4 regions of the Streptomyces sp. NPDC012827 genome follow, and region 4 is predicted to be linked to each of the others. Evidence: riboswitches for the same ligand, from Rfam matches in the RefSeq annotation. Region 4 holds a riboswitch; each other region holds the start of a gene.
The links. Region 4 has a riboswitch for cobalamin ahead of ACFY60_RS02085 (ribonucleoside-diphosphate reductase subunit alpha). Riboswitches for the same ligand answer to the same signal wherever they lie in the genome.

Region 1 (3,186 bases), on a different contig from region 4:
GGTAGATCTCCGTCCCGTCCTTCTCGTAGTCGAACATCCTGGTGCTCTCGCTCATCTCGTGGTCGTCGTCGGGGTCGGGGTCGTGCGGGCCGTGGCGACCGCGCCGGGCAGGGAGGTACGGGGGGTGGGGGCGCCGTTCACCCGGTAGGCGTCGTCACCGGTGGCGAGCACGTCCACCCAGGTGCCGCGCGGGTGCCCGCACCGGCGCTCGCAGCCGGAGAAGTGGACGGGGAGGAGGGGGCCGGGGGAGCCGGCGCGCGCCTCGCCGGTGCCGGGGGAGCCGGCGTGCGCCTCGCCGGTGCCGGGCGCCGCACCCGCACCGGGCTCCGGGGCCGCGGCCGTCCCCGCCGTCGCGTCCCCCCGTACGTCCGCCAGGGACTTGGCGCAGCCGGGGCGGCCCGTGCAGGCCGTGACGCCCGCCCACGGGGAGTCGGGACGGGTGATCAGCCCGAGGGCCGCGAGGGCCGGGAGCCGGTCGGCGGCGCGGTCGGCCGTCCGGTCGGTGACGACGACGGCGCCGCGCCAGGGCGTGAGCCGCACCTCGGCGGCGCCGTCCGCGAGGCCCCGCAGCTGCGCGGCGGTGAGCCGGCCGAGCGGCGCCAGGACGTACAGGCCGTGGTCGCCGAGCGGCCCCGGCGCGGGCGGTGCCCCGTGCGGGAGGGCGGGAGCGGGTACGGGCTCCGCCGGGATCCCGGCCCGGGCGAGTGCGCCGGCCACGTCGGGGGTGTGGCCGGGCGGCAGCTCGGCCACCCGCCAGGCACCGGTCCCGGCGGCCCGGGCGGCGGCCAGGAACGCCCCGGCGGCGGCGACCGCGGCCCGGGGCGCGTCCGCCCCGGCGACCCGGAGGGCCTGCCCGCCGGACCACAGGAGGGCGCCCCGGGGCGCTCCGTCCGCCACTGCGACCAAGGTCACATCCGCGCCGAGCCCGGTCATGTCCCCGCGGCCGTCGTCGAGGGCGAAGAGGAACCGGCCCGAGAGGGCGGCCGTCCACGGCTCCGCGCAGAGCAGCGTGTCCAGTTCGCGCGCCCACAACTGGGCGTCGGCGGTGCCGAGTCCGTCCAGGCCGGCGGCGGGGGAGGCCACGATGTTGCGGATCCGCTCGTGGCGGGGGGAGGGCAGCAGACCCGCCCCTGTCAGGAGTGCGGCGAGCTCCGTGCCGCAGCCCTCGCCCAGGCCCCGCAGCTCGGCGTTGCCGCGCGAGGTGACGCTGATCCGCCCGTCGCCCAGGCGCTCCGCCGCGTCGGCCAGCACGGCGGCCTGACGGACCGTCAAACGTCCTGCGGGCAGCCGGAGCCGGGCCAGGCGGCCGTCGTCGGCCGGATGCAGGCGCAGCGCTCCGGGGCAGGCGTCGCCACGGTCCCGTACGCGGGTTTCACCCGGTCCGGGCGCCGGGGGTGGGGTGGGCGGCATGGCGGCGAGCATACCCACGGCGCACCGCCCGGCCACGTGGTGTGATCGGGCCGACTCCGCCGCCCCCTCGGCCGCCCCGGCGGCACGATCTAGGATGCGAAGCGGCATGGGGTCCCAGGACCCCGGGGAGGAAGCCCGGTGAGAATCCGGCGCGGTCCCGCCACTGTGAGCCCGTACCGGCGACGGAACGGGTGAGTCAGGAACTCCCTTCCCCTCGCTCCCGGCTCCGTCCGGGCAGGGGAGGCCCCCACCCACACGACCACCCGGGGCGCGGACAACCCCGAGGAAGGCCTGAGCTCGCCATGCTCCTGCTGCTGTCGCACTCCGACACCGACCTGCTCAGCGCCCGGGCGGCCAACGCCGCCGCGCCCGACGGCCCGGTCGCGTACCGCTTCGCCAACCCCTCCCGCCTGCCGCTGGACGAGCTGCCCGCCCTCCTCGACGGCGCCGACCTGGTCGTCGTCCGCCTCCTCGGCGGTGTCCGTTCCTGGCAGGAGGGCCTGGACGCGGTCCTCGCCGCCGGGAAGCCGGTGGTCGTCCTCAGCGGCGAACAGGCCCCCGACGCCCAGCTGATGGCCACCTCCACCGTGCCGATCGGCGTGGCCACCGAGGCCCACGCCTACCTCGCGCACGGTGGCCCGGCCAACCTGGAGCAGCTGGCCCGCTTCCTCTCCGACACCGTCCTGCTCACGGGCCACGGCTTCGAGGCCCCGGCCGCCGCCCCCACCTGGGGCCCGCTGGAGCGGACCGCGCGGAACGCGGCCGGCCCGGTCGTCGCGGTGCTCTACTACCGCGCCCACCACATGAGCGGGAACACCGCCTTCGTCGGCGCCCTGTGCGACGCGATCGAGGACGCCGGCGGCCGGCCGCTGCCGCTGTACGTGGCCTCGCTGCGCGCCCCCGAGCCGGAGCTGATCGACACCCTCCGTACCGCCGACGCGATCGTCACCACCGTCCTGGCCGCGGGCGGCACCAAGCCCGCCGAGGCGCAGGCGGGCGGCGACGAGGAGGCGTGGGACGCGGGCGCGCTGGCCGCGCTCGACGTGCCGATCCTCCAGGCGCTGTGCCTGACCGGTTCGCGTGCCGCGTGGGAGGAGAACGACGAGGGCCTGTCGCCGCTGGACGCGGCCGGGCAGGTGGCCGTGCCCGAGTTCGACGGCCGCCTCATCACCGTCCCGTTCTCCTTCAAGGAGATCGACGCCGACGGCCTGCCCGCGTACGTCGCCGACACCGAGCGCGCGGCCCGCGTCGCCGGCATCGCCGTCCGGCACGCCCGCCTCCGGCACATCCCGAACGCCGAGAAGAAGCTGGCGCTCGTGCTGTCCGCGTACCCGACGAAGCACTCCCGCATCGGCAACGCGGTCGGCCTGGACACCCCGGCCTCGGCCGTGGCCCTGCTGCGCCGCCTGATGGCCGAGGGCTACGACTTCGGGCCCGAGGACGAGATCCCCGGCGTGGTCTCGGGTGACGGCGACGAGCTGATCCGCGCCCTGATCGAGGCCGGCGGCCACGACCAGGACTGGCTGACCGAGGAGCAGCTCGCCAGGAACCCGGTCCGCATTCCGGCCGCCGACTACCGGCGCTGGTACGCGACCCTCCCCGAGGAACTGCGGTCGCACGTCGAGGAGCACTGGGGCCCGCCGCCCGGCGAGATGTTCCTCGACCGGTCGCGGAACCCGGAGGGCGACATCGTCCTCGCCGCCCTGCGCCGCGGGAACCTGCTGATCCTCATCCAGCCGCCGCGCGGCTTCGGCGAGAACCCGATCGCGATCTACC
Region 2 (3,186 bases), on a different contig from region 4:
CCTCCGAAGGTGTAGGAGCGGCGGCGCATCAGCAGGACGAAGCACGGGACGCCGATGGCGGCGGTCACCACGCCCACCGGCAGCTCGACGGGCGCGAGCACCACACGCGAAAGGATGTCCACCCAGATCAGCAGAACAGCTCCGGCGAGGGGTGCGACCGCCAGCAGCCGGCGGTGGTCCGCGCCGACCAGCATCCGTGCGGCGTGCGGCACCATGAGGCCGACGAAACCGATCGCACCGCTCACCGCGACCACGGCCCCCGTGACGGCGGCACAGACCAGGAACAGCTCCTTGCGCAGCCTCCCCGCGTCCACCCCCAGGGCGGCCGCGGTCTCGTCCCCCATCGCCAGCGCGTTCAGGCGACGCGCTGACACCGTCAGGTGGGTGAGTCCGGCGAGCACGGCTCCCGCGGCGATCGGCACGGAGGCCCAGCTGGCTCCGCCGAGGCTGCCGAGCAGCCACATCATCGCGGAGCGGGCCGCTTCGCCGCGTTCTGCCGCGAACACCATGAACGTGGTGACGGCCGAGAAGCCGTAGTACATCGCCGTGCCCGTCAGCACGAGCCGCAGCGGGGTCAGGCCGTCAGCGGTGCGGGCGATCGCGTAGACCAGCGCCATGGCGAGGAGCGCGGAGAGGAAGGCCGCCGTGGACAGAGCCCACAGACCGAGAGCGCCGAAGGCTCCGAAGAGGAGGACGGCATTGGCACCGACGGCCGCGCCGGAGGAGATGCCCAGGACGAACGGGTCGGCGAGGGCGTTGCGGACCATGGCCTGTACGGCGACTCCGATGGCCGACAGGCCGGCTCCGACGACCGCGGCCAGCACGGCTCGCGGAAAGCGCAGTTCCCACACGATCGTGTAAGCCGGGACCTCGTCCGGCGATACGGCGCCGCCTGTCAGCCCGGCCCACAGGAAACGCAGCACCTCGCCCCAGGACAGTCCCGAGGCTCCCATCCCGGCCCCGCACACGACGGAGAGCAGGAGTCCGACGCAGAGGACGAGAAGGAGAAACGGCAGGGACACGCGCTTGGACCGCGCGGGCTCGGCCCCGCTGCGTCCCGTGGGGAATGACGGCGCGGGTGTGCGTTCCAGGGGTGTGACCACCGGCGGGTCGCCTTCGCTCGGGCCGTGCACCTGCACGAGCAAAGGAGCAGCCCGGGACGCGGGGCGCCCTGCGCAGCACCCTCTCGCAGTCCACGGCGATTCGACAGGGGCCTTCACCACCGCGGGTAATCGGGCTCACGGCGCCACGACTTGGGCTCCGTCCACCGTTGCGGGTCAGCGCCGGACTTCGACCGGACTTCCCCCGCGGGGCGCTCGCAGCATAGCGCGTGCGGCAAAGCCCTCTTCGGTCGGATGACAACCCGGCGTCCGCAACGGGTCCGGCGTCGACTGCCGCGTACCACTCTTCCTTACCGGAAGAACTGAGCGATCACACTGGGTTGAGATGCGGCTTCTAGGGATCTTGTGCTGTCCGCTCTCGACTCCTACCATCCATGACGTTCGAAGGTTCGATTTACGTTCGCAGTATCGAACGTGACCTGGCTGAAGCGGCTTTCGCATGGCGTACATGCCGTCCCCCACACGCCGAATGCCGGACTTGGAAGGGTGTACCTGGCCTTAGTGCCCGATCGCCTCCTGGAGCTTCGTGTGACGTCACCCGCACCATGCCCACGCCCGCGCCCGTACCGCGCGGCCGTGCTCCTCCTGTCAGGCCTGGCGCGGCCGGCCCGTCGTCCAATGCGTAGGCGGCGCCCGGGACACGCCGTATCCCGGCCCTGTCCTGCCGCCCCCACCCGGCCAGGTGACCCCACGGACCCGCGTCGGCACCTTCGACCGAACGACCGTGAAACCGAAGTGGGCATGGAACCACACTTCGGACAACGGCCTCCCCGCGTCTGACCGGCTGCTCAACCCCCGACCCGCAGCACCAGGAAGGGCCACACCATGTCCAGTAGCGACGTCCGCAGGCCAACGGCTCACCCGACCGCAGCGAGACCACCCGCCACCGGTACCAGACTCGCCCGGGCAACCTGGGTGCTGATCCTCATGGTGGCGTTCGCCGTCCTTCCTGCCGCGGTGCATCCCACGGCGGCCAGGGCCGACAACCCGATCGTGCAGCACGTCTACACCGCCGACCCGTCCCCGCTGGTGCACAACGGACGGGTCTACCTCTACACCGGGCACGACGAGGACGGCTCCACCTCCTCCTTCGTGATGAAAGACTGGCGGGTGTGGTCCTCCGCCGACATGGTCAACTGGACCGACCACGGCGCACCGCTCAGCCTGAACACCTTCAGCTGGGCGGGCGCCAACGCGTGGGCGGGCCAGGCCGTCGAACGGGGCGGCAAGTTCTACTGGTACGTGCCCGTGACGGTCCGGGCGACCGGTGCCTTCGCCATCGGCGTGGCGGTGGCGGACAGCCCCACCGGACCGTTCCGGGACGCCCTCGGCCGCCCGCTGCTGGAGAACACCGAGTTCGACCCGACCGTCTTCATCGACGACGACGGTCAGGCCTACCTCTACTGGGGCAACCCCAACCTGTGGTACGTCAAGCTGAACGCCGACATGACCTCCTACTCGGGCAGCCCCACCAAGATCCCGCTCACCACCTCAGGATTCGGCACCCGCACCGGCAACCCCGACCGTCCCACGCTGTACGAAGAAGGGCCGTGGGCCTACAAGCGGAACGGTCTGTACTACCTGGTGTACGCGGCCAGGTGCTGCCAGGAGTTCATCGCCTACTCCACGGCACCGAGCCCGACCGGACCCTGGACCTACCGGGGAACAGTCATGCCCGCGCAGGGCAACAGCTTCACCAACCACCCGGGCATCGTGGACTTCAAGGGCAGTTCGTACTTCTTCTACCACAACGGCGCCCTCCCGGGCGGAGGTGGCTTCACCCGCTCGGTAGCCGTGGAGAAGTTCTCCTACAACGCCGACGGCACCATTCCGACCATCAACATGACGAGCACGGGTGCCCCGCAGGCCGGCCCACTCGATCCGTACGTCCGCCAGGAGGCCGAGACGATCGCCTGGGGTTCCGGGATCGAGACCGAATGGACCAGTGACGGCGGAATGAACGTCGGCTGGATCGAGAACGGCGACTACACCAAGGTCAAGGGAGTGGCCTTCGGGTCCGGTGCCTCCTCCTTCGCCGCACGCGTCGCCTCGGCCACCAGCGGCG
Region 3 (3,186 bases), on a different contig from region 4:
GGCTCGGTCCGCCACACCCTCTACGGCCTGCCCTTCGTCGCCAGCAGCCGGCTGCTCTTCTACAACGAGGAGCTGTTCGACAAGGCCGGCGCGAAGCCCCCGAAGACCTGGTCGGACCTCAAGGACGCGGCCGAGGCGCTGAAGGAGGCGGGCGTCACGTACCCGTACGCCCTGCCGCTCGGCCCCGAGGAGGCGCACGCCGAGGCCCTGATCTGGGAACTCAGCAACGGCGGCGGGTACGTCGACGGCAACGGCGACTACAGCCTCGCGTCCGAGCAGAACACCCGGACGTTCCGCTGGATCAGGGACAACCTGGTCGCCCCCGGCCTCACCGGCCCCGTCCCGCCGGCCGCGCTCGACCGGCAGGACGCCTTCTCCGCCTTCCTGCGCGGCGAGGTCGGCATGGTCAACGGCTACCCCTCCCTCCTCCACGAGGCGAGGGCGAAGGGCATCAAGGTCGGCACCCTCAGCATGCCCGTGTCGGACACCCTTGCCGAAGGCGAGGTCCCGCCGTCCGTGGGCGTCGCCGACTGGATGATGGCCTTCAAGCGCGAGGGCAACCGCGAACCGGCGGGGAAGTTCCTGGAGTTCGTCTACGAGGACAATCACCTCAACGAATTCGCCAGCCGCTACCACCTGCTGCCCTCGACGCTGACCGCGACCCGGACCTCCAAGGACGCGGCGGCCGACCCCAGCCGCCAGCAGTTCCTGAAGGCCCTGCGCGGCGCCCGGCTCTACCCGGTCAACGAACCGTCCTGGCTGCAGGTCAGCAACATCATCAAGCGGAACATCGGCAAGGCCGTCGCGCCGTCCGCCGACCCGAAGGCCGTCCTCGCGGACATCGCCCGGCAGGCCCGGGAGCCGGCGCGGAAGGAGTAGCGCGGTGCTGCCCGCGCCTGGTGGCGAGCCCGTGGCAGTCCTGATCGCCACGGCTCCGGCGCCCCGCGTGTGGCCCACGGCAGCCGCCCCGTCGCTGCCGCCACCTTCGTCCTGATCGCCGTGTTCGCCGTCCTCGGCGCTGCGCCGAGGCGCGTGACGCCCTCGGGGCCGGCCCGGGCGAAGAGAATCCGCCCCGGCCGGCCCGTCACCGCCTGCTGAGGGCGGTGTCAGTTCACGCCCGGCAGGGACACGTCGAGCGCGGGGACCGGACGCGGGGATCCGTCGGCGTCGACGGCGACGAAGGTCAGGAACGCGGTGGCGACCTCGGTGGCGGGTCCGGCGCTGTTCCACCGCTCGGCGGTGACCCGCACTCCGACGGTCATGGACGTCCGGCCGGCACGTTCGAGTCCGGCCTCGACGCTGAGAAGATCCCCGGCCCGGACCGGGGCGAGGAAGGTCATGCGGTCGACGGAGACGGTGACCGCGGGGCCGTCGGCGTGCCGTCCCGCGGCCGCGGCGGCGGCGTCGTCGATCAGCTTCATCATCACGCCGCCGTGGATGGTGCCGTAGAGGTTGGTGTCGTGCTCGCTCATGATGTGGGCGAGGACCACCCGGGAGTCGTCCGGCGTCTTCACCGGGCGGGACACGGGGGCGGGGCTGGTGACGGTGGGATCGGCCACGTCAACTCTCCTTCGCGAGTCGCGGCAGGGCTGTTCCGCACGCCACGGGTACCGGCGTGCGGGCAACGGGCAGGTCTTCGGACTCGCGGGCACGCCCTCCCCGGAGGAGGACATCTACTGGCCGTCGCTTCCCAGACCCGCCGGGTCCAGTGCGTATGACGGCGGTCGTTCCCGCTCACCGCTGCGGGGCAGTCCCGGATTCCCACCGGGTTCCCTCTTACGACGCCCCCGACCTCCCCGGAGCCGTACGGGCCATGGGGTGGACGGGGGCGAACCAGCTGCACGCCCACCCTACGCGCCCGTGCCCCGACGGAACGGGAGAGGGCGGACACGAGGGCACGGTGGGGGTCCCGCCGGAGAACGCCGCCGAGCCGCGCCCCGACGCGATCGAGGTGCCCGTCACCGCAACACATGTCGCCTCCATGCGTCTGCGCTGTGAAATCCGGGGTAGGCGGGGCGGGACATGCGTGCGGACGGTTGCGAGGCGGACCGGAATGAATCAAACGGCAGGTGGCGAGGGCGGGCTCACGCGGGTGGCGGGCGTGAGGCCGGTGTCCGCGGTGTTCGAGGGCGACGACGACATCGCGCTCGCCCGCGATCTGGCCGGCGACTTCCTCACCGATGTGCAGGCGGTACACGGTCTGCCGGTGTCGGGGCGGGCGATGAGCATGGTGCAGCTCGTGGTGAGCGAGCTCGTGACCAACGCGCGTAAGTACGCGCCCGGGCCCTGCCTGCTGGATCTGCGCGTCCGGGGCGGTTCGGTGGAAGTGACGGTGTGGGACAGCAACCCCACCCCGCCGGCGATCCTCGGCCCTGACCCCTTCCGCATCGGCCAGCACGGATTGGAGATCGTCATGGCCGTCAGCGAGAGTTTCGCCGTCCATCGCGAACCTGTGGGCAAGCGCATCACCACGTCGATCGTGCTGGCCGACGATCCCGGAGGGGCCGCGGCGGGTCGCCAGCCGTGATCGGCGCCGTCGCTACGCCGCAGGTGGTGGGGAGCGCACGGCGGGGGCCGATTCCGAGCCGCGATCGGCCTGAGCTCCTACCATGGCCCGACGCGGCGATGCGTGCGGGGTGCCTTGCCGGGTACCGCGTCCATGAGGGTGCTGTCCCTCCAGGCAGGCGATTGCTGAAAGCGATGGGTTCGTGACTCGTCTCGGTGACACAGGGGACGACCAGACCAGGGGAACGGGTGGAGACCCGTTGTCCCGGGCGCTGGAGATCACCGGTGCCGTCGACGGACTGGCGCACCTGTGGAGCGCGGCCAGCCAGAAGGCCAGCCTGCGGCTGTCGCGACACCAGCTGCGTGCGCTGAAGATCCTGCGGTCCGAGCCGGGGGCCAACCTGACCACGCTGGCCGAGCGGATGGACATAACGCTGCCGACGGCCAGCCGGCTGTGCGACCGGCTGGCGGCGGCGGGGCTGCTGGAGCGGGTGCTCCACCCGCACAAGCGCCGTGAGGTCCAGCTGAACCTCACGCTGCACGGTCGCCAGGTCCTGGACGAAGTGGCCGAGCACCAGTCGCGGGCGCTCGCCGAGGTCCTGGCCGCGATGGAGCCGGCGGAGCGGGACGCGCTGGGCCGAGGACTGAGGGCCTTCCTCGCAGCTCAGGACGGCGCCGCCG
Region 4 (3,186 bases):
ATGGGCTTCCTCGCCTCCCGCTGGCGCAGGGCGGAGAACGAGCAGAGCCTCGACGAATGGGGCCTGGGCGGCCGCTCGTTCGGCACCTGGGTCACCTGGTTCCTGCTCGGCGGTGACCTGTACACCGCGTACACCTTCGTCGCCGTCCCGGCGGCCGTCTACGCGGCGGGCGCGGCCGGCTTCTTCGCCGTGCCGTACACGATCCTGGTCTACCCGCTGATCTTCACCTTCCTGCCGCGCCTCTGGTCGGTCTCGCACAAGCACGGGTACGTGACCACCTCCGACTTCGTCCGGGGCCGCTTCGGCTCCAAGGGCCTGTCGCTGGCGGTCGCCCTGACCGGTCTCCTCGCCACCATGCCGTACATCGCGCTCCAGCTCGTCGGCATCCAGGCCGTCCTGGACGTGATGGGCGTCGGCGGCGGCGAGAACACGCACTGGTTCATCAAGGACCTGCCGCTGCTCATCGCCTTCGGCGTGCTGGCCGCGTACACCTACTCCTCGGGTCTGCGCGCCCCGGCGCTCATCGCCTTCGTCAAGGACACCCTGATCTACATCGTCATCGCGGTGGCGATCATCTACATCCCGATCAAGCTGGGCGGCTTCGACGAGATCTTCGCCAAGGCGGGGGAGGCGTTCGGGCAGACCAACGAGGCCACGGGCAAGCCGCGCGGCGCACTCGTGCCGGGCGACGCCAGCCAGTGGACCTACGCGACGCTGGCGCTCGGCTCCGCGCTCGCGCTGTTCATGTACCCGCACTCCATCACGGCGACGCTGTCCTCGCGCAGCCGTGAGGTGATCCGCCGCAACACCACGATCCTGCCGCTGTACTCGCTGATGCTCGGCCTGCTCGCGGTCCTCGGCTTCATGGCCATCGCCGCCGGGATCCAGGTCAAGAACGGCCAGCTCGCCATCCCGCAGCTGTTCGAGAACATGTTCCCGGACTGGTTCGCGGGCGTCGCCTTCGCCGCCATCGGCATCGGCGCGCTCGTCCCGGCCGCGATCATGTCGATCGCCGCGGCCAACCTCTTCACCCGCAACATCTACAAGGACTTCATCAAGCCGGACGCCACCCCGGCCCAGGAGACCAAGGTCTCCAAGCTGGTGTCGCTCCTGGTGAAGGTCGGCGCGCTCGCCTTCGTCCTCACCATGGACAAGACGGTCGCGATCAACTTCCAGCTCCTGGGCGGCATCTGGATCCTCCAGACCTTCCCGGCCCTGGTCGGCGGTCTCTTCACCCGCTGGTTCCACCGCTGGGCGCTCGTCGGCGGCTGGGCCGTCGGCATGGTGTACGGCACGGCCGCCGCGTACGGCGTGGCCAGTCCGACCCAGAAGCACTTCGGCGGCTCCTCCGCCGAGATCCCGGGCATCGGCGAGATCGGTTACATCGGCCTCACCGCCTTCGTCCTCAACGTCCTCGTCACGGTCGTCCTGACCCTCGTCCTGCGGGCGGTCAAGGCCCCCGACGGCGTCGACGAGACCTCCCCCTCGGACTACACGGCCGACGCCGGCGACCCCGGTGTCCAGACCGAACTCCCGAAGGTCGGCGCCGACACGCACTGACACGGGGACACAACATGTGGGGGGTGCCGCGAGCGGCGCCCCCCACATGTATGCTCATGCTCGCTGTCGACGCAGGGGAATCCGGCGCGAATCCGGAACTGTCCCGCAACGGTGTGTCTTGTACCTGTTCGTACGAGGTGAGTCCGAGGACCTGCCGACGGTGCGCCCGGTCCTTCCGTTCCGGGTGCCACAGACGTCCGGGCCTCGTGGAGTGGGCCGGTGGACGCGGAGCGCCCGTGTGCCCACGGCCGCCCGCCTGCCCGCCTTCCCTCCCCCGTGGCCCCGAGCCGAGCGAGGGAGAGCCCCACGTGACCATCGCGCCCGCCGATCCGGCCACCGCGATCGAGAGCGACGGTAACGAGAGCGACGGACCCGGGACCGTACTGCTGCGGACCCTGACCGAGCTGACCGCCGACCTCCCCGACACCGACCCGGGCAAGGTCGCCGCCGCCGCGCTGCGCGGCCGGAGCGCCGCCTCGGACGAGGCGGAGCTGCGCGAGCTGGCCACCGAGGCCGCCGCAGGCCTGATCGCCGAGGACCCGGCGTACTCCCGGCTCGCCGCCCGCCTGCTCACCGTCACGATCGCGGACGAGGCCGCCTCCCAGGGCGCCGTCTCCTTCTCGTCCTCCGTCGCGGTCGGTCACCGCGAAGGCCTGATCGCGGACCGCACCGCCGCCTTCGCCGCCCTGCACGCCGCGCGCCTGGACGCCCTCGTCGACCCGGCGGCCGACGACCGCTTCGGCTACTTCGGCCTGCGCACCCTCTACTCCCGCTACCTGCTGCGTCACCCGATCACCCGCAAGGTGATCGAGACCCCGCAGCACTTCATGCTCCGCGTCGCCTCCGGCCTCGCCGAGGACGACAGCACCCGGGCCGTGGACGAGGTGGCGGCGCTGTACGGGCTGATGAGCCGGCTCGACTACCTGCCCTCCTCCCCCACCCTGTTCAACTCCGGCACCCGCCACCCCCAGATGTCCTCCTGCTACCTGCTCGACTCCCCGCAGGACGAACTGGACTCCATCTACGACCGCTACCACCAGGTCGCGCGGCTCTCCAAGCACGCGGGCGGCATCGGCCTCTCCTACTCCCGCATCCGCGCCCGCGGTTCGCTGATCCGCGGCACCAACGGCCACTCCAACGGCATCGTCCCCTTCCTGAAGACGCTCGACGCCTCCGTCGCCGCGGTCAACCAGGGCGGCCGCCGCAAGGGCGCCGCCGCCGTCTACCTGGAGACCTGGCACGCGGACATCGAGGAGTTCCTGGAGCTCCGCGACAACACGGGCGAGGACGCCCGCCGGACGCACAACCTCAACCTCGCGCACTGGATCCCGGACGAGTTCATGCGCCGGGTGAACGCCGACGGCGAGTGGTCGCTGTTCTCCCCCGCCGACGTGCCCGAGCTGGTGGACCTGTGGGGCGAGGAGTTCGACGCCGCGTACCGCAAGGCCGAGGCCGCGGGCCTGGCCCGCCGGACGCTGCCGGCCCGCGACCTGTACGGCCGGATGATGCGGACGCTGGCGCAGACCGGCAACGGCTGGATGACCTTCAAGGACGCCTCGAACCGTACGGCCAACCAGACCGCCGAGCCGGGCCACACCGTCCACTCCTCCAACCTGTGCACCGAGA

Region 1: linked by a shared signal. The riboswitch ahead of cobN (cobaltochelatase subunit CobN) and the one ahead of ACFY60_RS02085 (ribonucleoside-diphosphate reductase subunit alpha) in region 4 are both predicted to bind cobalamin.
Region 2: linked by a shared signal. The riboswitch ahead of ACFY60_RS27950 (FecCD family ABC transporter permease) and the one ahead of ACFY60_RS02085 (ribonucleoside-diphosphate reductase subunit alpha) in region 4 are both predicted to bind cobalamin.
Region 3: linked by a shared signal. The riboswitch ahead of ACFY60_RS27880 (acyl-CoA thioesterase) and the one ahead of ACFY60_RS02085 (ribonucleoside-diphosphate reductase subunit alpha) in region 4 are both predicted to bind cobalamin.

Annotation. Positions count from the first base shown of each region.
Region 1 is NZ_JBIBBY010000002.1:366,905-370,090, forward strand. It holds gene ACFY60_RS05085 (precorrin-8X methylmutase) at 1-37, opposite strand, end outside; gene ACFY60_RS05090 (cobalamin biosynthesis protein CobG) at 52-1,422, opposite strand; cobalamin riboswitch at 1,502-1,635, shown strand; gene cobN (cobaltochelatase subunit CobN) at 1,713-3,186, shown strand, end outside.
Region 2 is NZ_JBIBBY010000014.1:85,250-88,435, forward strand. It holds gene ACFY60_RS27950 (FecCD family ABC transporter permease) at 1-1,091, opposite strand, end outside; cobalamin riboswitch at 1,206-1,353, opposite strand; gene ACFY60_RS27955 (glycoside hydrolase family 43 protein) at 2,079-3,186, shown strand, end outside.
Region 3 is NZ_JBIBBY010000014.1:67,871-71,056, reverse strand. It holds gene ACFY60_RS27885 (extracellular solute-binding protein) at 1-879, shown strand, start outside; partial or broken gene ACFY60_RS27880 (acyl-CoA thioesterase) at 1,140-1,472, opposite strand; cobalamin riboswitch at 1,631-1,779, opposite strand; gene ACFY60_RS27875 (ATP-binding protein) at 2,054-2,527, shown strand; gene ACFY60_RS27870 (MarR family winged helix-turn-helix transcriptional regulator) at 2,709-3,186, shown strand, end outside.
Region 4 is NZ_JBIBBY010000001.1:470,226-473,411, forward strand. It holds gene mctP (monocarboxylate uptake permease MctP) at 1-1,560, shown strand, start outside; cobalamin riboswitch at 1,604-1,734, shown strand; gene ACFY60_RS02085 (ribonucleoside-diphosphate reductase subunit alpha) at 1,869-3,186, shown strand, end outside.